DNA from 3 places in the Aeromicrobium wangtongii genome. Region 2 is predicted to be linked to each of the others. Evidence: predicted binding sites of a transcription regulator. Region 2 holds the regulator's gene; each other region holds the start of a gene.
What was found. Region 2 encodes LexA, which represses DNA repair genes until DNA is damaged. Its sites were predicted from a motif close to TCGAACANNTGTTCGA; they were not measured.

Region 1 (9,800 bases), 1.5 Mb from region 2:
TCCATGTCGGCGGTGACGTCGTCGCTGGCCAGGAAGGTCGGGCCGAAGCCCATCGTCCGGGTCGGCGGGTCGAAGAAGGCCAGGGTGATCGGCAGGCCGGTCTCGCGGGACAGGCGCAGGAAGCCGGACTTCCAGTACTCACCCTTGGAGCGGGTGCCCTCGGCGGCCAGGATCAGACGGAACGACTCGCCCGACCCGGCCTCGTCGACCAGCTCGCGGACGACCGTTCCGGCGTTGTCACGGTCGAGCGGCACGCCGCCGAGCGCCGTGATCAGCCAGCCGAGCGGTCCCTTGAACAGCTGCTTCTTGACCAGAACTCGCGGGTGCGCGCCGCCGTGCCACATCACGAGCAGCATCGTGACGAAGTCCCAGTTGGACGTGTGCGGCGCGCCGACCAGGATTCCGGTCTGCGGCACCTCGCCCACCATGCGGTAACGCATCAGCCGGACGATCGTGCGGGCCAGTCGCTGACGAATCATGCGACAACCCTATGGCTAGGCGGCGCGGGGTTGTTGTCGGGTGAATCTGGCGTGGCGCCTGGGTCTCTGCTCGGGGTCGATGCGGGGTGGCGGGATGATCTCGGGGATCCCGTCGGCTCCCATGCGCGCTTCCCACTCGCCCTCGTGGACCAGAAAATGATGGAAGTGGCACAACAGGGCCGCGTTGTTCAGGTCTGTCGGCCCGCCCTCGGACCAGAAGCTCAGGTGGTGCGCTTCGCACCATGCCGGGGGCCGGTCGCAGTCGGGGAACACGCATCCCTTGTCGCGCACGGCGAGCGCGAGGCGCTGGTGCCGGTCGTAGAGTCTTTTCGTCATACCGTGGTCGATGACCCGGGTCCCGTTCTCCAGGTACAACGCCACCAGGTGCGCGTTGCACGCCAGCCGTTGGGCCTTCCGCGCTGACATCGTCGTGCCGGAGGTGTTCTCGGCGACGCCTTGCCCGGTCCGCAAGTCGTCGACGTCCACGGTGACCGCGACGGTCGCAGCCAAGCCACCCGCGACCGGCAGCGAGTCGGTGGGCAGGTGGGTGATCAGCTCAGTGAACGCATGCCCGAGCTTGCGGTCCCTCGGCAGCGCCAGCCAGTCGTCGGCGCCCATGCCGTGGTGCTCAGCATTGGCCGCCGTGCGACGTGGGGCGATGATCCCCTCAAGCGCTGCGCGCAGGGTGTCCGCATCGGCCTGCGGGATGATGAACGACCCCCGCGTGGTGCCGTCGCCGCGGTCCTTGACCGACATGCGCGTTGCGTCCCAGGCCTTCTGCTCCTGCTTGCGCAGCTGCTCACCGAGGTGCTCGTCCGCGCCGTCTGGGTCGATGACCTCCAAGACGCGGTTCGCGAGTCGCTTCAGGTCGTCCAGGCCGTATTCGCCGGCCAACCGGATCAGATGCGCCTCGGCGTCAGCCCGCTCTTCGTCACCACACCAGTCGGGCAACGCGTCGATGGCCTTCATGATCACGGCCGCCTGATCCGTGGACAGGTCACCGGCAGCCCAGGCCGCTTGAGTGGCCTCCACCCCGCTCACGCGAGCCAGCCCGACGAGCTTGGCGGCTTCGCCCTTGCTGATCCCCGTCGCACCCGCCAACCACACTGTCGTCGACGTCGCGCCGTCATCCTTGGCCAAGCCCATGTCCTCCGCGCACCCAGCAAGACGCGACAACGCCGCGTCCAGGCAGGTGCGGGCCTTCACGACCGCGAGCGCGACCTGCTTGACCTCGCCACCGGTCAACATCCACGGCTCGAGCGCGGCAAGATCGTCAGTGAGGGACGACAGCTGCTCGACGATCATGGACGGACTCCGATGGACTAGAACATATGTTCGATCCTAGTCGGTGACCGAAGGATCCGCAACCCTCTCGGCCCAAGAAAATCCTGGAATCCCAGGGAGGAATGGCGTCATCGTTCGTGGCCGACCGACTGCTGGTGTGGCCGCCACCACGTCGCGCACGGTTGCGAATCGGAACCGTCGTACTAGCGTTCTCGCATGGCCAATGCCGGGACATGGAAGCAGCTCGTCCGTACCAAGAATGTCGATGACGTCATCCACCAGAACGACGACGATCCCTCCGGGGATGACCACCACGCCCGGCTGAGCCGCCGGCTGACGGTGTGGGATCTCATGGGATTCGGCATCGGCATCGTGATCGGCACGGGCATCTTCACCCTGACCGGCACCGCCGCGAAGGACAACGCCGGACCTGCGGTCATGATCTCGTTCCTCATCGCCGGCATCGTGGCGATGCTCGCCGCGCTCTGCTACGCCGAGCTCGCGGCAGCCGTGCCCACCGCCGGCAGCTCGTACACCTACGCGTACACGACGATCGGTGAGATATTCGCCTGGATCATCGCGTGGGACCTGATCCTGGAGTTCGCGCTCGGCGCCGCCGTCGTGGCCCGCGGCTGGTCGGGCTACCTGCAAGGCGTGTTCGACCTGCCGAAGGCGTTCTTCGGCGAGGACGACAGCGTGGTCAACCTCGGTGCGGTCTTCATCGTCATCGTGCTGGGCATCGTGGCCGCGATGGGCATCCGCGAGTCCAAGCTCGTGACCAACTCGCTGGTGGTCATCAAGGTCTCGATCTGCCTGTTCATCATCGCGGTCGGGCTGTTCTACGTGAACATGGACAACCAGAAGCCGTACATCCCGCCGAGCGAGAAGGTCGAGGGGGCCAGCGGTCTCAAGCAGCCCCTGTGGCAGTGGGTCACCGGCGTCGACCAGACCGCCTACGGAGTGACCGGCGTGCTCGTGGCCGCCGCGATCGTCTTCTTCGCCTACTCGGGGTTCGAGGCCGTCGCCAACCTCGGCGAGGAGACCAAGAACCCCGGCAAGGACATGCCGCGCGGGCTCATCGGCACCCTGATCATCTGCACCGTGCTCTACGTGGCCGTCTGCTTCGTGCTGACCGGCATGGTCAAGTACACCAACCTCAGCACGGGCGAGCCGCTCGCCGACGCATTCGACCAAGCGGGTCTCGGCTGGGCCAGCATCATCATCGGGACGGCCGCGGTCGCGGGCCTGACGTCGGTGATCCTGGTCGACATCGTCGCGATGGGCCGCATCGGCTTCGCCCTGTGCCGCGACGGCCTGCTGCCGCCCGCGATCGGTCGCATCCACCCCAAGTTCCAGACCCCCGTGGTGATCACGGTCGGGACGACGGTTGCCGTCGCGATCCTGGGAGCCTTCGTCCCGCTCGCCGTGCTGGCCGAGATGGTCTCGATCGGCACGCTGTTCGCCTTCCTGGTGGTGTCCATAGCCGTGGTCGTGCTGCGCCGCACCAAGCCGCGCATGAAGCGACCCTTCCGCGCACCGCAGGTGCCGCTCATGCCGGTCGTCTCGGGAGTGCTGTGCATCGCGCTGATGACGAATCTGGCCGTCGAGACGTGGCTGCGGTTCCTGGTCTGGCTCGCGCTTGGCCTGCTGGTCTACTTCGCCTACGGCCGCAAGCACTCCCGCCTCGGCAAGAGCGAGACCACCAGTACCCTGTGACCATGGTCACCCGAACGCGCGGAGTCGTGCTCGCCCTCGCAGGCCTCTCACTGGCGGCCTGCGGCAACATCCACCCCGGAGCGGCGGCTGTCGTCGACGGCAAGACGATCTCGATGCAGACGCTCGACAAGACCGCTGACGCGTACTGCGCGATCACCGCCAACGCGGCTCGTCAGCAGGGGGTCACGACGGTCAGCAACTCCGACGTGCGCCGGCAGGCGGTCGTGGGTCTGGTGTCGCTGGTTGTAGCCCGAGACCTCGCCGAGAGCGAGGGGATCACCATCCCGAAGGCGAGCTATCAGCTGACCGCCGAGGAGCGCGACCAGATCGAGGCGGTGTTCCCGGACGCCGACACCGACGAGATCGCCAAGGTCATCGAGGACAACCAGGAGGTCTCGGCCATCTCGATCGCCCTCGCCGAGAAGAACACCAACCAGCAGGCGACGGCGCAGAACCAGGAGCAGTTCGCCGAGCTGGGGCAGCAGGAGATCCTGAAGGCGTTCGGGGCCAATGACGTGTCGTTCGCCCCGCGGTTCGGCCTGGACGCCAAGGCTCAGGAGCGCGCCGAGACCGGCTCGCTCTCTGTCACCGCGGTCGACCTGGATGCCCCGGTCGACGAGGAGCTGCCCCGGTCGCTGCGTTGCGCATGATGCGCGTCCTGGTCCTCAGCCACCGCGTCGCGCCGGGGATCCTGACGCTGCCCGCGTGGGACGCGCTGCGGGAGGCGAGTGTCGTCCGTGCTGCCGTGGATGATCCGCACGTGCAGGCGATCGTCTCGGCCGGCATCGCGGTGCAGGTGCTGGACGGCCCTCCGCCGTACGAGCCGGGCTCGGTCTGGATCGCCCCCACCGGGGACGCCGTCCTGGCGCAGGCCGCCGCCGACGAGCTGGAGGGGGCCGGCCGGGACGTCGAGGTGCTCTTCGGCTCCTACGACCTTCCCGGCGCCGGGGTGCTGGACGTCGTCGAGGTCATGGACCGGTTGCGGCGTGAGTGCCCGTGGACGGCGCAGCAGACCCACGAGTCCCTGGCGCCGTACGTGCTGGAGGAGGCCCAGGAGACCTACGAGACGCTGGAGGCCGGTGACTCCGAGCACCTGCGCGAGGAGCTCGGCGACCTGCTGATGCAGGTCGTGTTCCATGCCCGCATCGCGGCCGAGGCCTCCGCGGACGAAGGGGAGGGCTGGGACATCGACGACGTTGCGGCCGGCATCGCCGCCAAGCTCGTGCGCCGCAATCCGCACGTGTTCGCGCCGGAGACCCTCGAGAGCCTGCCGACCACGGCGGCCGAGATCGACGCGCAGTGGCAGGCCATCAAGGCGCAGGAGCGATCCGGCGGCGAGGCGAGTCCGGGCGTGGACACACCGGGACTACGCTGACCCTGCACGTTCTTTCACTCATGAGGAGCAGTCTCTTGGCACGCATCGACGCCGTCGGAGCACGGGAAATTCTGGATTCACGGGGCAACCCGACCGTCGAGGTCGAGGTCGCCCTCGACGACGGCACGATCGGGCGCGCTGCGGTGCCGTCCGGCGCCTCGACCGGTGCCTTCGAGGCCGTCGAGCTGCGCGACGGTGGCAAGCGCTACCTCGGCAAGGGCGTCCGCAAGGCCGTCGCCGGTGTCAACGACACGATCGGACCGGCTCTCGTCGGCTTCGACGCGGACGACCAGCGCGCGATCGACATGGCGATGCTCGACCTGGACGGGACGCCCAACAAGGCCAACCTCGGTGCCAACGCGATCCTGGGCGTCTCGCTGGCGGCCGCCAAGGCTGCTGCCGACTCGGCCGACCTGCCGCTGTTCCGCTACGTCGGTGGCCCCAACGCGCACGTGCTGCCGGTCCCGATGATGAACATCCTCAACGGTGGCTCGCACGCCGACTCCAACGTCGACATCCAGGAGTTCATGATCGCGCCGATCGGCGCCGCCACGTTCTCCGAGGCGCTGCAGCAGGGCGCCGAGGTCTACCACAGCCTCAAGTCGGTCCTCAACGAGCGCGGCCTGTCCACCGGCCTCGGTGACGAGGGCGGCTTCGCCCCGAACCTGGACTCCAACCGGGCCGCGCTGGAGCTCATCTCGGTCGCGATCGAGAAGGCCGGCCTGAAGGTCGGCACCGACATCGCGATGGCTCTCGACGTCGCCGCGTCGGAGTTCTTCAAGGACGGCGCGTACGCCTTCGAGGGCCAGCAGAAGTCGGCCGAGGAGATGTCGGCGTACTACGCCGAGCTCGCCCGCGACTTCCCGATCGTCTCGATCGAGGACCCGCTGGACGAGGACGACTGGGCCGGCTGGACGACGCTGACCGAGACGATCGGCAACGATGTGCAGATCGTCGGCGACGACCTGTTCGTCACCAACGTCGAGCGCCTGACCCGCGGCATCTCCGAGGGTGCGGCCAACGCGCTGCTCGTCAAGGTCAACCAGATCGGCTCGCTGAGCGAGACCCTCGACTCGGTCGACCTGGCGCACCGGCACGGCTTCGCGTGCATGATGAGCCACCGCTCGGGCGAGACCGAGGACACCACGATCGCCGACCTCGCGGTCGCGACCAACTGTGGCCAGATCAAGACCGGCGCGCCGGCGCGCTCGGACCGCGTCGCGAAGTACAACCAGCTGCTGCGCATCGAGGAGATGCTCGGCGTGGCGGCGTCGTACGCCGGCGCCTCCGCCTTCCCGCGGCTGGTGCTCTGACGCATGCCAGCACGTTCACCCCGCGGTCCCGCCCGGCCCCCATCGCGGAGGCCGGCCGGGACGCGAGGTGGGCGTCCGGCCTCCCGCATCGGGGGTGCGGCCTCGTCACGGACGACCGTGACGGCCCGGCCCCCGGTCAAGCCGACCGCGGGCTCCGGTCCGCAGCTGACGACCCGCGCGATCATCCTGCTGTCGGTCGTCCTGCTGCTGATCGCCTCGTACACCTCCACGCTGCACGCTTGGTGGCAGCAGCGCTCCGACATCCAGTCGACCAGGGCCGAGATCGTCATGCGCAAGCAGGCGATCGCCGAGCTGGAGGACCAGATCGCCCGGTGGGAGGATCCTGCCTACGTCAAGCAACAGGCCAAGGAGCGCTTCGGCTGGGTCTCGCCCGGCGAGGTCGGCTACCGCGTCATCGGCAGCGACGGCAAGGTGCAGGGCACTGACGTCCCGACCCTCGACGCGCCCACCTTGGCGGCGCCCCCCGCCTGGTACGACAAGCTGTGGGGCAGTGTGAAGGAGGCCGGCAAGGAGCCGGCCCCACCCAAGACAAACGATCCCGATCCGGACAAGGTGCTGAAGTAGTTGTGACTGTCGACCAGACCGACCTCGACGCCGTCGCCGAGCAGCTCGGCCGCCCGCCGCGCGGCATCCTCGAGGTGATGTCGCGCTGCCCCTCCGGCCACCCCAACGTGGTCAAGACCGAGCCGAGGCTCGACGACGGGACGCCGTTCCCGACGATGTACTACCTGACGTGCCCGCGTCTTGCCGGTGAGATCGGCACCCTCGAGGCGTCGGGGCTGATGCGCGAGATGACCGAGCGCCTGGCCACCGACGCCGAGCTGGCCGCTGCCTATCGCCGCGCCCACGAGGAGTACCTCGCCGAGCGCGAGGCGCTGGGGCACGTGCCCGAGATCGACGGCATCACCGCCGGCGGCATGCCGACGCGGGTCAAGTGCCTGCACGTGCTGGTCGCCCACTCCCTGGCCAAGGGACCGGGCGTCAACCCGCTGGGCGACGAGGCCCTGGAGATGCTGGGGCACTGGTGGGACGGCAACTCCTGCGGGCCCGGCTGGGTCGAGCCCGAGCCCACCGACTGACCCCTGCCCCACCAGGGACGGTTTACCACGGTCCCTCCGCAAACCGCGTCCGCCCACGGAAAATTTGCATGGGGAGGACGCGGTTTGCCGCGGGCGGACGTCCGAGGGCTCCAGTTTGCCTGGGGACCGTGGTAAACCTCTAGGAACCGGGTCTTTCGCGTGCTGGCCATGATCATGTGGCTCGCCCCGATCGGCGCGTTCGGCGCGATGGCCGCCGTCGTCGGCGCGACCGGCGCGGACGCGCTCAAGAGTCTGGCGACGGTCATGATCGCCTTCTACATCACCTGCCTGCTGTTCGTGCTCGTCATCCTGGGGACGCTGCTGCGCGTCGTCACGGGCGTCAGCGTGTTCGCGCTGCTGAGGTACCTGGCCCGCGAGTTCCTGCTCATCGTCTCGACGTCGTCCTCGGAGTCCGCGCTCCCGCGTCTGATCGCCAAGATGGAGCACGCCGGGGTGTCCCAGACGACCGTGGGCGTGGTCGTGCCGACCGGTTACTCCTTCAACCTCGACGGCACGGCGATCTACCTGACGATGGCGTCGCTGTTCGTGGCCGAGGCGATGGGCGAGCCGTTGTCGATCGGTGAGCAGATCTCGCTGCTTGTGTTCATGATCATCGCGTCCAAGGGTGCGGCCGGGGTGTCCGGTGCCGGTCTGGCGACACTGGCCGGTGGTCTGAACTCCCACCGGCCCGAGCTCGTCGACGGGGTCGGGCTGATCGTCGGCATCGACCGGTTCATGTCGGAGGCGCGTGCGCTGACCAACTTCGCGGGCAACAGCATCGCGACCGTCCTGGTCGGTCACTGGACGGGGACGCTGGACCGGGCGCAGCTCGACGCGGTGCTGGCGGGCGAACGTCCCTTCGACGAGGCCACCATGGTCGACGACACCCCGTCCGACGACGACACCCCATCCGACGAGGAGGCGCCCCGCCCGGCCTGAGCCGGCCCGGTAGGGTCGGCGCATGCCTGAGCCTCGCTCCCGCGTCGCCGCGATCGACTGCGGCACCAACTCGATCCGGCTGCTGGTCAGCGACATCGACGGCGACGAGAAGACCGACCTGCTGCGCGAGATGCGCATCGTCCGCCTCGGTGAGGGGGTCGACCGGACCGGCCACCTCAGCGAGGAGGCCATCCAGCGCACCCTGCAGGCGACCCGCGAGTATGCCGAGATCATCGCGATGTTCGGCGTCACCCACATCCGGTTCTGCGCGACGTCCGCCGTGCGGGACGCCGACAACGCCGTGGAGCTGGAGGACGCCGTCGAGGGCATCCTGGGCGTCCGCCTGGAGGTGCTGGCCGGCCTCGATGAGGCGCAGGCGTCCTTCGTCGGTGCCACCCGGGACCTGCCGGGCGGGCGCACCCTGGTGGTCGACATCGGCGGAGGTTCCACCGAGCTCGTGGTCGGCACGGGCGACGACATCGAGTGGTCGGTGTCTTTGGACATCGGCTCGGTCCGGCTCACCGAGCGCTTCCTGGGCACCGATCCCGCGTCGGTCGCCGATGTCACCGCCTGCATCGAGCACGTCGACTCGGTGCTGGCGCCCGTCGTCGAGCAGATCGCGCCGGTCGACACGTTCGTCGGCGTCGCCGGCACCATCACGACCGTGGCGGCACACTCCCTGGCCCTGCCGTCGTACGACTCGCAGGCGATCCACCTGGCACGGCTGCACCTGACCGACGTGAGCGCGGCGTGCCTGTCGCTGGTGCAGATGTCGGTGGCGGACCGCCGCCGCCTGCCGTTCATGCACCCCGGACGTGCCGACGTCATCGGCGGAGGGGCCATCATCCTCGACCGACTCGTGGCACTGCTGCCGCTGCGCACCGACACGCTGGTGGTCAGCGAGCACGACATCCTGGACGGCATCGTCTGGGGCACGGTGTCCACCCCCTCCTGACCGTCCTGCATGATCGAGACATGACCCCACGAACGCTGCACGTCACGGTTCCCGACGAGGGCTGGGTCGACAGCCTGGCCGATCTGGACGGCGTCGACCTGACGGTGTGGGACATGGTGACGCCGCAGCCCGACCGCCACGTCGACCTCGCGGTGCGGCCCTACACGACGCTGGCGGACGGTCTGGCCTCGCTGGACCCCAGCCGCCTGTCGGTGATCCAGTCGCAGGCCCTGGGCTACGACGGGGTGGCCGACACCCTGCCGGCAGGTATCACCTACTGCAATGCCGTGGGCGTCCACGAGGAGTCGACCGCCGAGCTGGCGGTGGCGCTGCTGCTGGCCTCGCAGCGCGAGGTCGACCGCTACGCGCGCGAGCGCGGCGAGTGGAACCGTCACTTCACCGGCAGCCTGATCGACCGGCGGCTGCTGATCCTGGGAGCGGGTGGCATCGGGGTCCAGCTGGTGAACCGCCTGGACGGCTTCGGTGCCGAGCTGGTGCGCGTGGCCCGGCACCGCCGCACCGACGAAAGAGGCGTGATCCACGGGCAGGACGAGCTCATGGAGCTGCTGCCCACGGTCGACGCGGTGCTGCTCGCCGTGCCGCTGACCGACGAGACGACGTCCCTGGTCGACGATGACT
Region 2 (9,800 bases):
CGCCGCGCCAGGCGGGGAGGGTCTTGACGACGCGCGCGGTGCCGAACATCCCCACCAGCTCGGCGGCCACCTTCTCGGGCGTCAGCATGACGCCGGCCGCCAGCGCCTCGCGGGCCCCGCCTCGGACGTCGAAGCCGTCGACCATCGCGGTGGCGACGCCGTCGGGGCACACCGCGTGCACGCCGATCCCGTCGTCGTGCAGCTCGGCGGCCACCGAGGTGACGACGGAGAGGACCGCGGCCTTCGTGGCGGCGTAGACGCTCAGGCCGGGAACCGGTGCGTGCGCGCTGAGCGAGGCGAGCACACCGATCTCGCCGCCGGGGACGCCATCGCTCGCCTGGGCGCGGAACGCGTCGGTCGCCACCCGCAGGCCCCACATCACGCCGAGCACGTTGACGTCGACCGTCAGACGCACCTGCTCGTCGGTCAGCTCCGGCAGGTCGCCGTCGAAGGCAACGCCGGCATTGCACACCCACGCACCCAGCGGTGCGATCTCCCGCGCCAGATCGGCCACCGCCCGGTTCGCCGCCGGGTCCGTGACGTCCAGCGCCAGTCCGGAGTGCGCGCCGAGCTCGGTCGCGGTCCGCTGCGCACCCGCCGCGTCGACGTCGGTCACCAGCACGTCGTAGCCGCGCTCGACCAGCTCGGCGCAGATCGCTCGCCCGATCCCCCGCGCACCTCCCGTCACGACGGCAGATCGACGGGTTCCGGGACTCACGCGGGGCTGGCTCACGCCGAAAACCTAGGCCACCCCCTCGCGACACGCCATCGAACATATGTTTGAACATGCGCCCCGGTTCGGGATAGCCTTTCCCCATGACCGATGATCGCAACGCCGACGTCACCGAGCTGCCCGACGGCCCCGCCGACTCCTCGGGCCTCACCACGCGCCAGCGCAAGGTGCTGGAGTTCTTGCGCGACGAGATCGAGAAGCGCGGCTACCCGCCCAGCATGCGCGAGATCGGTGCAGCGGTCGGCCTGACCAGCACCTCGTCGGTCGCCCACCAGCTGCGGGCACTCGAGGGGCTGGGCTACGTCAAGCGCGATCCCAACCGTCCCCGCGCCCTGGAGATCTTCCTGCCGGACGTCCTGAAGGCACGCCGCTCGATGAGCGGCGCGCCCGAGGGTGACAGCGGGGTCGACGAGACCGGCATCGGCGACGCAATGCCCAGCGCGGTCAACATCCCGATGGTGGGACGTATCGCGGCCGGCGGTCCGATCCTGGCCGAGCAGCGCGTCGAGGAGATCTTCCCGATGCCCAAGTCGCTGGTCGGCGAGGGGACGCTGTTCATGCTGGAGGTCTCCGGCGACTCGATGGTCGACGCGGCGATCTGCAGCGGCGACTACGTGGTCATCCGCCAGCAGCCCGATGCCGAGAACGGGGAGATCGTCGCGGCGATGCTCGACGGTGAGGCCACGGTCAAGACCTTCCAGCGCAAGGACGGCAAGGTCTGGCTGCTGCCGCACAACGACGACTACTCCCCCATCGACGGCACCCACGCCACGATCCTGGGCAAGGTCACCGCGGTCATCCGGCGCGTCTGAGCACTGCCCCGACCGGACTGGCGGTCCCGCGAGGCGGGACCAACGATGAGGGTTTGGGGTAGTCCTAGCTACCCAAAACCATCATCCTGCGTCCCCCACCACGATCCGCACGCCAAGGCGGGACCGACGATGAGGGTTTTGGGCAGTCCTGGCTACCCAAAATCCTCATCGTCGGTCCGCCGCGCCGGTCAGGCGGGGTGGTTCTGGCGCGCCTGCCAGGCGCTGCGGACCATCTCCTCGACCGAGTGGCTCATGGTCCAGCCGAGGTCCCGGGTGGCCAGCTCTCCGGAGGCCACGATGCGCGCGGGGTCCCCGGGGCGGCGGTCGGCGATCTCGGGCTCGAAGTCGATGCCGGTCGCTGCGGCCACGGCGGTCATGATCTCGCGCACCGACACCCCGTCGCCGCTGCCCAGGTTGTAGACCGGCTCCAGGTCTTCGCCGGCCAGCAGCTTCTTGGCGGCGACCACGTGCGCGTCGGCCAGGTCGGCGACGTGCACGTAGTCACGCACGCACGTCCCGTCGGGCGTCGGGTAGTCGGTGCCGTTGATGCGCGGCGTGCGCCCATCGACCAGGGCGTCCAGGACCAGCGGGAACAGGTTGTGAGGGCTGGTGTCGTAGAGCTCGGGGACGGCCGAGCCGACCACGTTGAAGTAGCGCAGCGAGGTGTGGTGCAGGCCGAACGCCTTGGCGGCATCGCGCAGCAGCCACTCCCCGATCAGCTTGCTCTCGCCGTACGGCGACTCCGGCGTGGTCGAGGTCTGCTCGGTGACCAGGTCGACATCGGGCGTGCCGTAGACCGCGGCGCTGGAGGAGAACACGATCTTGTCGACGTCGGCCTCGTGCATGGCCCGCAGCAGCGCAACGGTTCCCTGGACGTTCTGCTCGTAGGTGTGCAGCGGGCGCTGCACCGAGACGCCGGCGTACTTGAACCCGGCCAGGTGCACCACGGCGTCGACGCCGTGCTCGGACATCGCCCGGGTGACGGTGGCCGAGTCCAGGATCGAGCACTCGACGAAGGGCACGTCGTCCGGCACGAACTCGCGGTGGCCGCTGGACAGGTCGTCCACGACGACACAGTCCAGCCCTGCCAGGCCGAAGGCACGCACGATGTGGGAACCGATGTAGCCGGCGCCGCCGGTCACGAGGACAGTCATGGCCCCAGCCTGTCACGGCCCGGGAACGGACGTTCCCGGGGCCGGTGGTCCGCCGTGATCACTTGAAGCGCAGGTGCCCCGCGTTGTAGGTGCGTCCGGCCTTGACCTTGATGTAGTGCTTGCCGGTGAACGTGCGGCCGATACCACGCCAGGAGTCAGCGTTGAGGGTGATCTTCCAGCGGCCCGGGGTCAGGCCGGCGACGTAGAAGTTGCCGCGGCCGTCGGTCAGGTCCGTGCGCAGGACGCGCTTGCCGTCCTGCGACGTCAGCGTCACCATCATCTCGGTGCCCGTCTTGCCCTTGACGCGGCTGACGTGGCCCTTGACGATGGCGCCCTTCTTGGAGATCACCCGGGTGCTCCGGCTGTTGCCGGTGCCCGAGATGTCGATCGTCTTGATGCCGCCGGCGCCCAGCGCCTTGCAGTGCGTCCGGTACATCCAGCCCTTGAAGCCGCGCGGCTTCTTGCCCTGCTCGGCGCTCGTGGCGGGATTGGGGTTGGCCCGACGGGCGATGCCCTCGAGTCCACTGTTCGCGCCGCCCGACAGCTTGCTCAGGTACGGGAAGGACTTCCAGCGCTCGGGGCCGCGGTCGAGGCCCTTGAAGTAGGTGTTGTTGTTGGTGAACCGGCTCGGGTACCAGTCGGCGCAACCGGTACGGCGGCCCAGCTCGACGTAGTAGCGACCCGGTGCCAGGTTGTAGAACGTCGCGCTGCCGGCGCGGGTCGTGGCCTTCTGCGCCACGACGGGCGAGGCCAGGACCGGCACGCCCGGCTGGGCCTCGCGGATGCTGACCCACCGGTCGCCCTGCGCCGTGGGCTTGAAGCCCCGGAACGCGCCGTTGACCGTCAGGTGGTTGCCACTGGCGCCGACCTCGACCGGGTGGTTCGTGCCGGCAGGGTTCAGCGCCAGCATGTTGGACCGGGAGTAGCGGTAGTTCTGCACGTCGAAGCAGCTGCCGAAGCTGTTGTTCCAGCGCTCGTCATCACCCAGTCGGGCCGCGACCATGTAGCGCTTGTCGCCGGAGCCGTAGGGCAGGAAGTCGACCCGGTAGGTGCCGTTCGAGGCCGTGGTGGTCGCGTACACGTTCGCGCAGCCCGGGATGTCCAGCTCCCGCCGGGCCTCCTTGCCGCCCTTGTAGGACGGGGGTGCTGCGGCCACGGTGATCCGCGAGCCGGCCGGCGCGGTGCCGGAGAGCGTGGTGTACCGGAAGTCGGCCCGGAACGCGCCGTACTTGGTGGCCTTCACGACCGTCGCGTCACGCAGGTAGCGCCCACCGGTCGTGGGCTTTCCGTTCTTGCCGCGCCAGAACCAGGACCGGGCCGAGCCCGCGGTGGCGGGCGCGGAGATGCGCAACCGGTACGGACGCGAGGTCTTGTTCTTGGTGCCGTTCAGCGGGACGCTGAAGGAGTACCTGCCGCCGTCGGGGACGTTGTTGGCGAAGCGCACCACCTTGGTGTTGCCGCCGCGGACGACCGAGAGCAGCTCGACGCGGACGGGGCCGACGGTGCCGGCTCCGCCGGGACCGCTGACTGTTCCGGTGATCTGCTGCGCCCGAACTGCCTGGGCGGGTGAGGCGACCAGCACCCCACCGACAAGCGCCCCGAGGGCAGGAACCAGCAGGACGGCACGCAACTTCATAGGATCCCCGTGGTGATAGGTCGAACAACTCGATGACACTATCAGCCGTCAGCGGCGTTAGCGGCCTCATCGAGACGGCGAAGTGCAGCCAGTGCCACATTCCGGTCGGTGGTGCGCCACATGTCCGGCATCGAAGCGGTCAGGAACGACCCGTACCGTGCGGTCACCAGGCGGGGATCGAGGACGGCCACGACCCCGCGATCGGTCCCCCGCCGGATGAGGCGGCCCGTGCCCTGCGCCAGCAGCAGTGCAGCATGCTGCGCCGCGACGCTCATGAAGCCGTTGCCGCCACGCTTCTCCACCAGCCGCTGGCGGGCGCTCATCAGTGGATCGTCGGGCCGCGGGAACGGGATGCGGTCGATGATGACGAGCTGGCAGGTGTCGCCGGGCAGGTCGACGCCCTGCCACAGGCTGAGGGTGCCGAACAGGCATGCGCTGGGGGTCTCGGCGAACCGGCGCGCGAGCTCGGGCAGCTGCGCATCGCCCTGGCACCAGATGTCGAGATCGGGCAACCGCTCGCGGACCTCCTCGGCGGCCTTCTCCGCGCCGCGGCGCGAGGAGAACAGGCCGAGCGTCCGGCCGCCGGCGGCCTCGATCAGATCGGTGATCTCGGCGAGCTGCGCCTCCTCCAGGCCGTCGCGGCCCGGCGCGGGCAGGTGCTTGGCGACGTACAGCATGCCCTGCTTGGCGTAGTCGAACGGCGAGCCGACGTCGAGCGACGTCCACGGCGGGTCGTCGCCCCACAGGCCGAGCGAGCGGGCGACGGGCTCGAAGCCGCCGCCGAGCTTGAGGGTCGCGCTGGTCAGCACCACGGTCTTGTCGGCGAAGAGCTTGTCACGCAGCGCCCCGGAGACGTCGATCGGCGCGATGTGCAGCTGCTTGTTGCCCTTGAACTCGCTGATCCACAAGACCTCGGTCTCGCCCTTGGCGGCCATGCGCTCGGCGATCTTGCGGACGTCGTCCACCATGCCGCGGGCCTGCTGGAGGGCGGCATCGGGCTCGCTCTTGTCCTCCTTGGGGAACGCCGAGAGGCAGGCACGGGCGCTGTCGCGCACCAGCGCCAGGACCGCCTCCAGTGGCTGGGGCAGCTCGTCGATGCGCCCCGCTTCCGTGCGGGCCAGGATGTCGGCCAGCGCGTCGGAGGCGTCAGTGAGGTCATCGCCCTCCCCCGAGCTGATCCGGGCCCGCGCGCGGCGGGCGGCGCGCTCGACGATGACCGGGTCGAGCTCGTCGGTGGACGCCTGCGTCACGCGGGCCGCCAGCTCGTGGGCCTCGTCCACGACCACCGCGTCGTACTCGGGCAGCATCGGCACACCGTCGATCGCGTCGATGGCCAGCAGCGCGTGGTTGGTCACGACCACCTGGGCGTTGTGGGCGTCCTCGCGGGCCAGCTCGGCGAAGCACTCCAGCGCGTGCGCGCACCGAGATGCTCCCAGGCACTCGCGGTGGTTGACGCTGACCTGGCGCCACGCGCGGTCGTTGTGCGCGGGCGCGGAGTCCCGGTCGCCCGTGTGGCCGCGGGCCGCCTGCTCCTCGGCCCACTCGCGCAGCTCGAGCACCTCGGCACCCAGCGATCCCTCGGGGATCTCGACCAGCGTGCCCTGGTCGTCGGGCGCGCCCTCGCGGACCCGGTGCAGGCACGCGTAGTTGCCGCGGCCCTTGACCACGGCGTGGTGGGGCACCTTGTCGAGCGTGGCCCGGGCGGCTTCCTTGAGGGCGGGGATGTCGCGCTCGACCAGCTGGTGCTGCAGGTTCAGTGTCGCGGTCGCGACCACGACCCGCTTGCCGTGCAGCAGGCTCGGCACCAGGTAGCCCAGCGACTTGCCGGTGCCGGTGCCGGCCTGGACCAGCAGGTGCTCGCCGCTGTCGAGGGCGTTCTTGACGGCCTCGGCCATCTGGATCTGCCCGGGACGGTCCTGCCCCCCGACGGACTCGACGGCGGCGTGGAGGACGTCACGGATCGAGGGCACACCCTAGGTTATCCGGGCTCGGCCTCCGGGCCCTCATCCCGTCCACAGCCGGTCAGGCCGTGTAGGGCTCCAGCTCGCTGGCGAGGGCTCCGTTGACGCGGGCCACGACGTGCGTGCCGTCCGCCTCGTGGTCGAGGGACTCGATCTCGCCCTCGGTGTGGATCTGGTTGAGCAGATCGCCCCGGGCGTACGGGAGGACGACATCGACGTGCACCGAGGGCTGCGGCAGATCGGCCTCGATCGCGCTGAGCAGCTCGTCGATGCCCTCGCCGGTACGTGCGCTGACCACGACAGCGTGCGGCTCGCGCACCAGCAGCTGCTTGATGGCCATCGGGTCGGCGGCGTCGGCCTTGTTGATCACCAGGATCTCGGGGATCTCGTGGGCACCGGCCTCGAGCACGACCTGTCGGACCGCGGCGATCTGGCCCTCCGGATCGGGGTCGGAGCCGTCGACGACGTGCAGGATCAGGTCGGACTCGGCGACCTCCTCCAGCGTCGAGCGGAACGCCTCGACCAGCTGGTGCGGCAGGTTGCGGACCAGGCCGACGGTGTCGGACAGGGTGTAGACGCGTCCGTCGGACGTCTGCGTGCGCCGTGTCGTCGGGTCGAGCGTCGCGAACAGCGCGTTCTCGACCAGCACCCCGGCGTCCGTCAACCGGTTGAGCAGGCTGGACTTGCCGGCGTTGGTGTAGCCCGCGATCGCCACCGACGGGATGTCGTGGCGCTTGCGGTTGCCCTTCTTGGTCTCGCGGGCCTTGCTGAGCTCGGCGAGCTCACGGCGCAGCTTGGTCATCTTCATCTCGATGCGACGACGGTCGGTCTCGAGCTTGGTCTCACCGGGGCCACGGCCACCGATGCCCTCACCGGCGGCGGCCTGGCCGCCCGCCTGGCGGGACAGGTTGCCGCCCCAGCCGCGAAGACGCTGCTTCTGGTACTGCAGCTGGGCGAGCTCGACCTGCGCCTTGCCCTCCTTGCTCTTGGCGTGCTGGGCGAAGATGTCCAGGATCAATGCGGTGCGGTCGACGACCTTGACCTTGATCTTGTCCTCGAGGTTGCGCAGCTGGCTGGGCGCCAGCGCACCGTCGCAGATCACCGTGTCGGCGCCGGTCGCCTCGACGGCGGCGCGCAGGTCGTCGACCTTGCCCGAGCCGATGTACGTCGCCGGGTCGGGCTTCTGCCGACGCTGGATCAGCGCGTCCAGCACCTCGGAGCCGGCCGTCTCGGCCAGCAGCTTGAGCTCTGCCATCGAGTTCTCCGCATCCTCCGCGGTGCCCTCGGTCCAGACGCCGACGAGCACGACGCGCTCGAGGCGCAGCTGCCGGTACTCGACCTCGGTGATGTCCTCGAGCTCGGTGCGCAGGTTCGCCACGCGGCGCAGCGAGTTGCGCTCCTCGAGCTCCAGACCGTCGACGCCCTGGGGCGCGGGTCCGGTGGTCGTCGAGGTGCTGGTGTGTTCGGTCATGCAGTCCAATCCATGGTGCCCCGGGCGACGATCTGCGCGGGACCGGTGAGAACGATGTGGTCATCGGCGTTCCAGCTGACGTGCACGGTACCGCCGGGGACGTCGACCCGATAGGTGATGGGTCGCTCGGCTCCGTCGGCCACCGCGGTGGCCACGGCCACGGCGCAGGCGCCGGTGCCACAAGAACGCGTCTCCCCCGAGCCTCGCTCGTGCACACGCATTGCCACGTGGCGCTCGCCCTCGCGGACGACGAACTCGATGTTGACGCCTTCGGGGTAGACCGACTCGTCGAACTCGGGCTGCGTCAGCAAGGTGCCGGCGTCGCCCAGCCGGTCGACGAAGGCGACAGCGTGGGGATTGCCAGTTCTAACATCCTGGGCCTCCCAGGTGTTCCCGGCCGCGCTGACCTTCGAGACACCCTGCACCTGCGGGACGCCCATGTCGACGCTGATCTCCGCCCCTTGAGCCTGTCGAAAGGAGATCTCCTTGTCCCCATCCCGCGTGCCGACGACGAACGGCTCGCTCGGGTCGACGAGGCCCTCCTGCACCAGGTGCAGCGCGAAGACCCGCATGCCGTTGCCGCACATCTCGCTGATCGACCCGTCGGCGTTGCGGTAGTCCATGAACCACTCGCCGGCCGACGGCAGGCCGATCGCGGACGTCCGGATGACCCGCAGCACGCCGTCGGCGCCGATGCCGCGGCGGCGCTCGCACAGGGCCGCGACGAAGGACGGATCGAGGTCGCCGTGGACGGAGCCGTCATGGTCAGGGAGCAGCACGAAGTCGTTCTCGGTGCCGTGCCCCTTGAGCCATGCGAAGGTCATCCCCCCAGCCTAGCGCGACCCATCGCGTCGAGGGCCTGGTCGACGAGGTCGTCGGCGGCGTACGGGAGCCAGTGGATGCGCGGATCCTTGCGGAAGAGCCGGTCCTGGCGGCGGGCGAACTTGCGGGTGCCGGTGATCGTGGCCTCCCGCGCCTCGTCCTCGGTCATCTGTCCGTGCAGGTGGGCCAGGATCTGCTGGTAGCCCAGCGCGCGACTCGCGGTCAGGCCGTCCTCCAGCCCTTGCGGCAGCAACGCCCGGACCTCGTCGACGAAGCCGTCGGCCCACATCTGCTCGACCCGCTCGGCCAGGCGGACGTCCAGCACGTCGCGGGGGACGTCGAGCCCCAGGATCGTCAGGTGCGGGTAGATCGAGTCGTAGCCGGGCATCGTGGCGGTGAACGGCTCGCCGGTCAGCTCGATGACCTCGAGCGCCCGGACGATCCGGCGATCGTTGCTGGGGTGGATCTGCGCCGCAGCGGCGGGATCGCGCCGCGCCAGCTCGGCGTGCATCGCGCTCTTGCCGCGACGCTCCAGCTCACCGGCCCAGCGCGCCCGGACCGCCGGATCGGTGCCGGGGAACTCGAGGCGGTCGAGCACTGCGCGGACGTAGAGCGCTGATCCGCCGACCAGCACGGGCGTGACGTCGCGCGCGTGGCAGTCGGCGATGGCGTCCCGCGCGAGCTGCTGGAACTCGGCGACGCTCGCGGTCTCGGTCACGTCCAGCACGTCGAACAGGTGGTGCGGGACGATCGCCCGCTCGGCGGCCGTCGGCTTGGCGGTGCCGATGTCCATGCCGCGGTACAGCTGCATCGAGTCGGCGTTGACGACCTCGGCCGAGCCCAGCCGCTGCGCGATGCGGACGGCCAGCGATGACTTGCCCGATGCAGTCGGACCGACGACGGCGACGACTCGCTCAGATCCGGGCATGGGCCCATTGTCTCAGGCGCGCACGACCCAATCGGCCACGACGTAGCCGACGCCGAACGGCGCCTCGTCGTCGCGCAGGTGGGCCGTGACGGCGGCATCGGCCGTCAGGGCTCCGAGGGTGCGCAGGGCCGGGACACCCGCGGCCCCCAGCTCGGCCCCCAGCTCGGGATCGAGCGCGACCAGCGCGGCCGGGTCGCCGTCACGCAGGGCCGTGGCGATGGCCCGGTCGTAGTCCTCGGCGCGCTCGTCGAAGAACCCCGGCGCCTTTTCGGAACGGGTGTTG
Region 3 (9,800 bases), 1.1 Mb from region 2:
AGGAGAACGTCGCGCGTGCCGTGCCGCTGCGGCTGCCGCCCAGCGGCGGCAGCAGCCCGCTGGCGTCGCCCGTGATGCGGGGCGGCAGCTGATCCTCCCAGCGTGCCTCGAGGCACGGCAGGAGCGAGAGGTTGGTGATGCGGACGGTCGCGCGCGACAGCGTCCCCGGCGAGACGACCTGCGGCGTGAACGACCGCTCGATGAGCACCGATGAGTGCCCCACGAACACGAAGGCCGCCGCCAGTATCACCAGGCCGAGCAACAAGCCCGTGACGTAAAGCAGCGCCGGCAGCGACAGCAGGGGCGCGGCGAGGAAGGCGATGACGGCAGCAACCAGGAAACCGATGCCGCGCCGCGTGATCACGACGGAGCGCGCGGCACCGACCAGTCGATCGCGTCCGAGGCCGGCCACGTCAGCCCGGCTGGACCGCACCGGCCGGTACCGGGGTCTCGGCGACGATGCGGGCCACCACGTCCTCGACCGACGACACCCCGCGCATGGCGATCAGCCGGTGCGGGAGGACCACCTTCGACAAGGCGTCGACGTCGTCGGGCAGCACGAAGTCGCGTCCCTGCACGGCGGCGCGGGCCTTGGCGGCTCGCACGAGCTGGAGGGTCGCGCGGGGGCTGGCCCCCAGCCTCAGCTCCGGATCGGCACGGGTGGCCTGCACCATGTCGACGACGTACTGCTCGACCGCGGTCGACACGTGGACCGCGCGCGCGATCGCGATCATGGCGGTGATGTCGTCGACCGAGGCGACCGGCAACAGCTCGTCGTACGGGTTGTCGGCGTCGCGTCCCTGCACCATCGCCAGCTCCGCGGCGGGATCGGGGTAGCCCATCGAGATGCGCGCCATGAAGCGATCGCGCTGCGCTTCGGGCAGAGCATAGGTGCCCTCCATCTCGAACGGGTTCTGCGTCGCGACGACGGTGAACGGCCTCGCCAGCTGGTAGGTCGTCCCGTCGACGGTGACCTGACGCTCCTCCATCGCCTCCAGCAGGGCCGACTGCGTCTTGGGCGAAGCACGGTTGATCTCGTCGCCGATCACGATGTTGGCGAACACCGCGCCCGGCTTGAACTCGAACTCGCGGTCGACCTGGTTGTAGACCGAGACGCCCGTGATGTCGGACGGCAGCAGGTCGGGCGTGAACTGGATGCGTCGCACCGAGCAGCTCACCGAGCGGCCCAGCGCCTTGGCCAGAACCGTCTTGCCCACCCCCGGGACGTCCTCGATCAGCAGGTGTCCCTCGGCCAGAAGAACCACCAGTGCGGCCTCAGCGGCCTCCGGCTTGCCGTCGACGACCTTCTCGATGTTGCCGAGGATGGCGCGCGCGACCGTCTCGAAGTCCATATCCGATGTTAGGCACATCACGACAAGCGTGCACTGGAACCGAGGTGAATCAGGGCCGTCCATCCGGGGACCGGGGTGGGTACGGTGGCGCCATGGCCCGCCTGCTGATCGTCCACCACTCGCCCTCACCCAACCTGCAGGCCATTCTGGCGGCCGTCGTCGCGGGGGCGAACCACGACGACATCGAGGGCGTGGACGTCGTCGTCCGCGAGGCGCTCTCGGCCACGGTCGACGACGTGCTGGCCGCCGACGGCTACGTCATCGGCACGAGCGCGAACATCGGGTACATCTCCGGCGCCGTGAAGCACTTCTTCGACGTCACGTTCGACCGGGCCAGCCAGGAGACGCAGAAGCGTCCGTTCTCGTACTGGGTGCACGGCCGCAGCGACACCAGCGGCGCGGAGCGGGCGATGGAGTCGATCACCACCGGTCTGGGCTGGGCGAAGGTCAGCGAGCCGCTGTGCTTCCTGGGAGAGCCCGATGACGACCACCTGGCGCAGGCCCATGACCTGGGCGCGACGGTCGCCGCCTCGCTCATGTCCTGAGCGTCGGACGTCGCTACCCCCTTGAGGAGGCCAGTCCGTCCACGTCGTCACAGGCCAAGCTTCGCGAGCCGGTCGAGCGTCGTGACCTGTCGGGTCCAGCCGGTCATGCCGAACTTGTCGAGGGTGTCGTCACCGAAAACCTCGATGTTCTCGACGCTGCCACCGACCCGGTAGTACCGCACGATCGGATCGCCCTCGTTCGTTCGGCGAAGCACAATGAGCTCGGCACCCGCCGCGCCAGGCGAGACGAGGCACTCGAACGCGCGCGGGTCGACACCGGTGACCGAGGTCAGGACGATCTCGCCGCAGATCGGCAGCTTCTCGCGCTCGCGAAAGCTCCGAGGGGCTCTGGTCGACGTCCGTGAGGCCTCGACGATCGAACGCTCGTCGCGGCCCATCGCGCCACCCCCGCGCAGCTGCTCGGCGCGTGCAGCCACCTGCTCCGCCAGGTCGTCCTGGGCCACAGCCTGCTCATCGTTCGCCGCGGCGACCACCACGGCACTGGACACGCCGATGGCCGCGATGACAAGGAGTGCCACGATGAACGGCTTCACGATTCCGCCTGGTCCGAGGGGTGGGCGCCAGTGTGCGCCCATCCCGGAGGGCTGTCAACGACGTCTCCGCCCGTTGCCGGGCAGTTGGCACATTGCTGGGACGGGGGTTCCGGGTCCAGCTGAGCGACTGGCCCCGCCCGTAGCCCTGAGACAATGGCTGCCATGTCGACCACTGACGCGAACCTCTCCTCCCGGCGCCGGAAGATCGCGGGCGCTGCCCTGGTCGCGGTACTCGCAGCGGTGCTCATCGCCGTCGTGGTGGTGCGCGGTGGCGGCGAGAAGGTCATCAACGCTGGTGGCGACACGCTGGTGCTGGTCGGCAAGAAGACCGATGTCGGTCGCACCGCCCTGGGCCGCGGCACGCTGGCCGACGTCGGCGGCTGCCTCGGCTGGGCGGGCGAGAACGGCGAGCCCGGCACCGTGGTCGTCTGGCCGCACGGCACCAACGTCGAGACCCCTGATCCGCTGCGGGTGAAGATCAAGGGGACGTTCTACGAGCTCGGCGACACCGTCGAGGTGGGCGGCGGCTTCGCCGACGGGCTCGATCCATCCAGCACCCTGTACCAGCAGGCTCCGCAGAAGTGCCGCGACGCCAAGGTGTGGTTCGCGAGCTGACTCGCTCGGCTTGACGTGGCGCGGGACACTTGAGCCATGCCCACGCCTGATTTCCTGCCCTCCTTGTCCGCCGGCGCCCACGACGCCGAGCAGGGCGAGGCGTGCGTCATGGAGTACGTGTCGCTCCTGGCCGGCGAGGAGTGGAGCGACCGTCCCGAGTGCACGCATCCGCTGCTGGCCCATGAGGCCCGGACGACCAATGACCTGCTGCGCGACGGCGACCGCTCCCGCCTCGTCCCGCTGATCGGCCGCCTGTTCGGCACGACCGAGGACTCCCCCGAGCTGCGTGCCCGGCTGCGCATCACCCAGGCCCGTCAAGTCATCGCCCTGCTCGAGCCCTCTGCCCGGCCGCGCGCGCTCGCGGCCGTCGAGCGGGCCGAGTCGTGGATCGGCCGCGAGGGCACCGACGACGATGTGCGGGACGCGTTCCACGCCGCCATGTCCTTCCCCATCGCCCACGGAGAGCTCGACCCCGAGCACGTCGAGTTCCACACCGCGATGTCGCGGATGTTCCCCTTCGCCATGACGCCGGAGCTCGAGGCCGCCGAGGCGTACGCGCTGACCGCGCTCGTCGGCGCGCACCGGATCGCGGCCGGCGAGTGCCGCGCCGACTGCGGCAACGGGCCGGCCCGGGCGCGGCGGATGGTCAAGGACCTCGCCGGCCTGGTCGACACCTATGACGAGGTCACCGGACGCATCCCCCATGAGGTCACCGCAGAGCTGGTGCGTGAGATGGCCGACGTCCTGAGCTGATCACGCCGGCGCATGCCGCACTGAGCGGTGGGTAGGCAGTCAGGGTGACACTCGACGACGACATCGACCGGATCGCACGGCCGCTGCTCCCCGCGGCGGCCGAGCTGCATCCCGACCAGCGGCGCGCGATCCGCAGCGTCGCCGAGCGCGACACGCTCGTCGTGCTGCCGACCGGAAGCGGCAAGACCCTCGTGTACCAAGTGGCGGCCCGGCTGCTCGGCGGCGTGACACTGGTGATCTCCCCGACGTTGTCGCTGCAGGCCGATCAGCTCGCCGGGCTGCGTGAGTGCGGCTTCCGGGCCGCGGCCGTCAACGGCAACCTGCGCCTGGACGGGCGCCGCCAGGTGCTGGACGACGCAGCCTCCGGCCGGCTCGACGTCGTCCTGCTGACGCCCGAGCAGGCGACCAATGACGACGTCCTCGACCCACTCCTGCGCGCCGACGTGCGGCTGTTCGCCGTCGACGAGGCGCACTGCGTGGCGACGTGGGGCGTCGACTTCCGGCCCCACTACCTTGCGTTGGACGGCGTCATCGAGCGACTGGGACGGCCGCGCGTGCTGGGCCTGACCGCGACCGCGCCGCCGCGCACCCGTCGCGCCGTCGCGGAGGCCTTGGGAACCCCCGGCATGGCCATGGTCGTCGGCAATGCCGACCGGCCCGAGATCCACCTGTCGGCCCGAGTCACCGCCGACGAGGACGCCACCGAGAAGGCGCTGCTGGAGCTGGTCGACGCGCACGACACCGATGCAGGGGCGATGCTGGTCTACGCCGCGACGCGCCGCCGGGTCGACGAGCTGCACGAGCGCATGACCGCGGCCGGGTACGAGGTCGACCGGTACCACGGCGGCATGCGGCCCGCCGAGCGCGGTGACGTCCTGCGCCGCTTCCGGGACGGCGGGGCGCGACTCGTGCTGGCCACCTCCGCATTCGGGCTGGGCATCGACCGCGCGGACGTCCGTCAGGTCGTCCACGTCGACCCGCCCGAGAGCGTCGACGAGCTGTGGCAGGAGATCGGCCGGGCCGGGCGGGACGGTCAGCCCGCGTCGGCCGTCCTCATCACCCGCCCCGGCGGTTACGGCCTGCGCCGATACTTCGCATCGGTCGCCGGGGCGTCCGATGGTGATGTGTACGCGGTGGTCGTGACGCTGCGAGACCTGCGCGGGGCGCAACGTCCGGCGGCGATCGCCGCTGCCGCTGGCTTGTCGCCCCGGCGCTCCCGCGCCGCCCTCAACCTGCTGGAGCGGGCTGGCGCCGTGCTCGAGGACCGCGCCGGCGTCCGGCTGTCGACCCGCGCCCACACCGAGACGATCCTGGACCGGGTCGACGCAATGCGCGAGAGCCTCCGCGCGATGCAGGAGTCGGAGGTGGATCTCGTCCAGCGATACGCCGAGACCGACGACTGCCGGCGGCGGCTGGTGCTGGAGCTGCTGGGTGAGGCGCATCCCGATCCCTGCGGTCGGTGCGACTCGTGCGACGCGGGCACGTCGACGTCCGCCAGCCGGCGGCCGTTCCCGCTGGGCGCCGAGGTGCGGCACGCCAGCTTCGGCAACGGGCGCATCGCGCAGTACGACGGGGACCGGGTCGTCGTGCTGTTCGAGCAGGAGGGGTATCGGACGCTGGACCTGGATCTCGTGGAGTCCGACGGACTGCTCGTCGCCCGCTGACGCGCGCCTGGTTCAGCGCTTGACGTGCGACCACTCCAACAGGCGCTCCACCGGCCACGTCGTCACGATGCGCTCGGCCGGGACGCCCGCAGCGTCCGCGCGGGCCGCGCCGTAGTCCAGGAAGTCCAGCTGGCCGGGCGCGTGCGCGTCGGTGTCGATCGCGAACAGGCAACCGGCGTCGAGCGCAAGGGCGATGAGGTCGTCCGGCGGGTCCTGGCGCTCGGGGCGGGAGTTGATCTCGACCGCGACGTCGAACTCGGCGCACGCGGCGAACACGGCCTTGGCGTTGAACTCGGACTGGGGACGCTGCCCGCGTCCGCCTTGCACGAGCCGGCCCGTGCAGTGGCCGAGGACATTGGTGTGCGGATCGGCGACTGCGGTCATCATGCGCCGCGTCATCGCCTTGGCGTCCATCTTCAGCTTCGAATGGACGCTGGCCACGACGACGTCGAGCCGCTCCAGCATCTCGTCGGTCTGGTCGAGGCCGCCATCGTCCAGGATGTCGACCTCGATGCCGCTCAGCAGCCGGAAGTCGTCGAAGCCCTCGTTGACCTCGGCGACGACGTCGAGCTGTTCCGCCAGCCGCTCGGCACTCAGCCCGTTGGCGATCGTCAGGCGCGGCGAGTGGTCGGTCAGCACCTGGTACGAGCGTCCACGCCACTGCGCCGTCCGCGCCATCTGCTCGATCGGCGAGCCGCCATCTGACCAGTTCGAGTGGCTGTGCAGGTCGCCGAGCAGCTGCGCCCGGAGCTCGGTACCGCCTTCGGCCAGCGGCGCGCTCCCCTGCTCGCGCAGCTCGGCCAGGTAGTCCGGCACCACCCCCTCGACGGTCTGCTGCACGACGCCGAACGTCCGGTCGCCGATGCCCTTGATGCGCTTGAGCCGGCCGTCGCGGGCCTGCTCAGCGACCTGCTCGGGGGTCAGGTGCGCGATCGCGGCGGCCGCCTTGCGGAACGCCTCGACGCGGTAGGTCTTGGCTTGCGCGCGTTCCAGCCAGAAGGCGATCTCGTCCAGGGCGTCGACGGCAGTGAGGTCCTCCACTCGATCGACCCTATTACGGTGGAGGCATGGAGCGTCGACACGTGATCGTCCGCGGAACCGTGCAGGGCGTCTTCTTCCGGGCGTCGTGCGAGAGCGAGGCCAACCGGCTGGGCGTGACCGGCTGGGTCGCGAACCGTCCGGACGGCTCCGTCGAGGCCACCTTCGAGGGATCGGCCGAGGCGGTCGACCACCTCGTGACGTGGTGCCGGGTGGGACCCCCGCGAGCCGAGGTCACCGACGTCCAGGTGACGGAGCAGGAGCCGGTCGGCGAGATCGGCTTCGAGGTCCGCTGACAGAACCAGATTTCCTGAGATTGCAGCAGATTATGTGGGTAAGACCCTTGCCACGAGCGGTCGGCCAGGAGTAGAATCGAACATACGTTCTAGTCCTTCGGAGTCCGTCCATGATCGTGGATCAGCTGTCATCGGTGAGTGATGATCTGGCTGCGCTCGAGCCGTGGACGTTGACCGGTGGCGAGGTCAAGCAGGTCGCGCTCGCGGTCGTGAAGGCCCGAACGTCGATGGATGCCGCCTTGTCGCGGCTGGCGGGATGCGCCGATGACATGGGGCTGGCCAAGGACGATGGCTCCACCTCCACGACGGCATGGCTGGCTGCCAAGACCGGGATCAGCAAGGGTGAAGCGGCCAAGCTGGTTGGTCTGGCTCGGGTCACCGGGGTGGAGGCCACGCAAGCGGCCTGGGCCGCCGGTGAGCTGTCGACGGATCAGGCGTCAGTGATCATGAAGGCCATCGACGCCTTGCCGGACTGGTGCGGTGACGAAGAACGCGGCGATGCCGAGGCCCATCTGATCCGCCTCGCCGGCGAGTACGGTCTGGACGACCTGAAGCGGCTCGCCAATCACGTGCTGGAGGTCATCGATCCCGACGGTGCCGACGAGCACCTGGGTGAACAGCTGCGCAAGCAGGAACAGAAGGCGTGGGACGCAACGCGGATGGCGATCAAGGACCGCGGCGACGGCACCACCCGAGGGTCGTTCATCATCCCCCAAGCGGATGCCGACACCCTGCGCGCGGCCCTGGAAGGAATCATCGCCCCACGCCGCACAGCAGCGAATGCCGAACACCACGGCATGGGTGCCGATGACTGGCTGGCGCTGGGTCGTGACCAGAAGCTCGGGCATGCTTTCACCGAGCTCATCACACATCTGCCGACAGGGGCGCTGCCGCAGTCCGGCGGCCTGGCCGCCACAGTCGCAGTCACCGTTGATGTCGATGACCTCCGGACGGGTCAGGGCGTCGCCACCAACACGTCCGGCACGGACATGTCGGCCCGCAAGGCGCAGCGTCTGGCCTGCAACGCCCACCTGGTCGCGTTGTACCTGGAGAACGGCACCAGAGTCATCGACCACGGCATGACCAAGAGGCTCTACGACCGCCACCAGCGCCTCGCGCTCGCCGTCCGGGACAAGGGATGCGTGTTCCCCGACTGCGACCGGCCACCAGCCTGGTGCGAAGCCCACCACCTCAGCTTCTGGTCAGAAGGCGGACCGACAGACCTGAACAACGCGGCCCTGCTATGCCACTTCCACCACTTCCTCGTCCACGAGGGCGAGTGGGAAGCTCGGATGGGAGCTGACGGGATCCCCGAGATCATCCCGCCGCCTCGGATCGACCCCGAGCAGAGACCCAGACGCCACGCCAGATTCACCCAGCAAGAACCCCGCGCCGCCTGACGGCTCGGCGGTTCGGCTGCCACCATGAACCATGGGCTCCCACCTGGACGTCGTCGACTGGCCGGTGCGCACGGAGCGTCTGGAGCTGCGCCGCTTCGCGCCCGACGACATTCCGCGCATCTTCGCCTATCGGTCGCAGCGATCAGTTGCGGAGTGGATCGGCGGAACGACCACCGATCCCGGCGAGCTGGCCGAGCGCTTCGGCGACGGGCCGACGGCCGTGATCGTCGAGCATGAGGGACGGCTCATCGCCGATCTGATGGTCTCCGTCCGGGACGCCTACGCCCAACGGGAGGTCGCGGGTGCCGCCACGGCGTCCGAGGCCGAGCTCGGCTGGACGTTCGACCCGGCGTACCACGGGCAGGGCTTCGCGACGGAGGCGATCGACGCGTTGTTCGACATCTGCTTCGACCGTCTGGGGCTGCACCGCGTTGTCGCCACGTGCTTCACCGACAACGAGCCGTCCTGGCGGCTCATGGAACGTGTCGGCATGCGCCGCGAGGCGCACCACGTCAAGGACTCGCTGCACCGCGATCGCGGCTGGCAGGACTCGTACGTCTACGCGCTCATGGCCGACGAGTGGCGCGCGCTCGGCCCGTGAGGGTCAGAAGCCGAGCTTGCGCAGCTGCTTGGGATCTCGCTGCCAGTCCTTGGCGACCTTGACGTGCAGGTCCAGGTAGATCGGCGTGCCGAGGATCTTCTCGATCTGCGCGCGGGAGTCGCTGCCGATCTGGCGCAGCCGGGCTCCCTGCTTGCCGATGATGATGCCCTTCTGGCTGTCGCGCTCGACGTAGACGTTGACGCGTACGTCGACCAGCGGCTTGTCGGCGGGACGATCGGCGCGCGGCACCATCTCCTCGACGATCACCGCGATCGAGTGCGGCAGCTCGTCGCGGACGCCCTCGAGCGCGGACTCGCGGATGATCTCCGCGATCAGCGTCTCCTCGGGCTCATCGGTGAGCTGGCCCTCCGGGTACAGCGCCGGGCCCTCGGGGAGGGTGCCGATCAGCAGATCAGCCAACAGATCGACCTGGTCGTCGGCGACGGCCGACACCGGGATGATCTCCTGGAACTGCAGACCGAGATCGGCGGCGATCCGCTGGATCGACATCAGGTGGTCGCGGAGCTTGTCGGGCTTCACCAGATCGATCTTGGTCGCGATCGCGAAGATCGGCTTCTTGCGCAGCGGGCCGGACTTCTGCAGCTGGGCGAGCTCCTTCATCAAGAACTTGTCGCCCTCGCCGACGGTCTCGTTGGCCGGCAGACACATCCCGATCGTGTCGACCTCGGACCACGTCGACCGGACGAGGGCGTTGAGCCGCTCCCCCAGCAACGTGTGTGGCTTGTGCAGCCCCGGGGTGTCGATCAGGATCAGCTGGGCGTCGTCGCGGTTGACGAGCCCGCGGATCGCGTGACGGGTGGTCTGCGGCTTGGACGACGTGATGGCGATCTTGCCGCCCACCAGCGCGTTGGTCAGCGTCGACTTGCCCGCATTGGGCCGTCCGACGAAGCACGCGAAACCGGATCGATGCACGCTCATGTTGGCCTCACTCATGTTGTTCGTACTCTCACGACCTGGCCGG

Region 1: the regulator LexA is predicted to act here: its motif matches at 1,803-1,818, upstream of NQV15_RS03585 (HNH endonuclease signature motif containing protein).
Region 3: the regulator LexA is predicted to act here: its motif matches at 6,894-6,909, upstream of NQV15_RS05825 (HNH endonuclease signature motif containing protein).

The regions. Positions count from the first base shown of each region.
Region 1 is NZ_CP102173.1:713,849-723,648, forward strand. It holds gene NQV15_RS03580 (1-acyl-sn-glycerol-3-phosphate acyltransferase) at 1-479, opposite strand, end outside; gene NQV15_RS03585 (HNH endonuclease signature motif containing protein) at 495-1,784, opposite strand; gene NQV15_RS03590 (APC family permease) at 1,980-3,479, shown strand; gene NQV15_RS03595 (hypothetical protein) at 3,482-4,129, shown strand; gene NQV15_RS03600 (MazG nucleotide pyrophosphohydrolase domain-containing protein) at 4,126-4,854, shown strand; gene eno (phosphopyruvate hydratase) at 4,890-6,167, shown strand; gene NQV15_RS03610 (FtsB family cell division protein) at 6,285-6,752, shown strand; gene NQV15_RS03615 (DUF501 domain-containing protein) at 6,755-7,267, shown strand; gene NQV15_RS03620 (cation:dicarboxylate symporter family transporter) at 7,427-8,206, shown strand; gene NQV15_RS03625 (Ppx/GppA phosphatase family protein) at 8,229-9,161, shown strand; gene NQV15_RS03630 (NAD(P)-dependent oxidoreductase) at 9,182-9,800, shown strand, end outside.
Region 2 is NZ_CP102173.1:2,256,145-2,265,944, forward strand. It holds gene NQV15_RS11060 (SDR family NAD(P)-dependent oxidoreductase) at 1-733, opposite strand, end outside; gene lexA (transcriptional repressor LexA) at 817-1,545, shown strand; gene galE (UDP-glucose 4-epimerase GalE) at 1,734-2,699, opposite strand; gene NQV15_RS11075 (selenium-binding family protein) at 2,758-4,335, opposite strand; gene NQV15_RS11080 (ATP-dependent DNA helicase) at 4,377-6,305, opposite strand; gene hflX (GTPase HflX) at 6,358-7,767, opposite strand; gene dapF (diaminopimelate epimerase) at 7,764-8,591, opposite strand; gene miaA (tRNA (adenosine(37)-N6)-dimethylallyltransferase MiaA) at 8,588-9,517, opposite strand; gene NQV15_RS11100 (class III extradiol ring-cleavage dioxygenase family protein) at 9,530-9,800, opposite strand, start outside.
Region 3 is NZ_CP102173.1:1,152,096-1,161,895, reverse strand. It holds gene NQV15_RS05870 (DUF58 domain-containing protein) at 1-412, opposite strand, end outside; gene NQV15_RS05865 (AAA family ATPase) at 414-1,352, opposite strand; gene NQV15_RS05860 (flavodoxin family protein) at 1,445-1,897, shown strand; gene NQV15_RS05855 (hypothetical protein) at 1,945-2,451, opposite strand; gene NQV15_RS05850 (hypothetical protein) at 2,614-3,066, shown strand; gene NQV15_RS05845 (hypothetical protein) at 3,103-3,819, shown strand; gene NQV15_RS05840 (RecQ family ATP-dependent DNA helicase) at 3,864-5,483, shown strand; gene NQV15_RS05835 (PHP domain-containing protein) at 5,496-6,524, opposite strand; gene NQV15_RS05830 (acylphosphatase) at 6,551-6,817, shown strand; gene NQV15_RS05825 (HNH endonuclease signature motif containing protein) at 6,928-8,217, shown strand; gene NQV15_RS05820 (GNAT family N-acetyltransferase) at 8,249-8,818, shown strand; gene era (GTPase Era) at 8,822-9,757, opposite strand; gene NQV15_RS05810 (cytidine/deoxycytidylate deaminase family protein) at 9,769-9,800, opposite strand, start outside.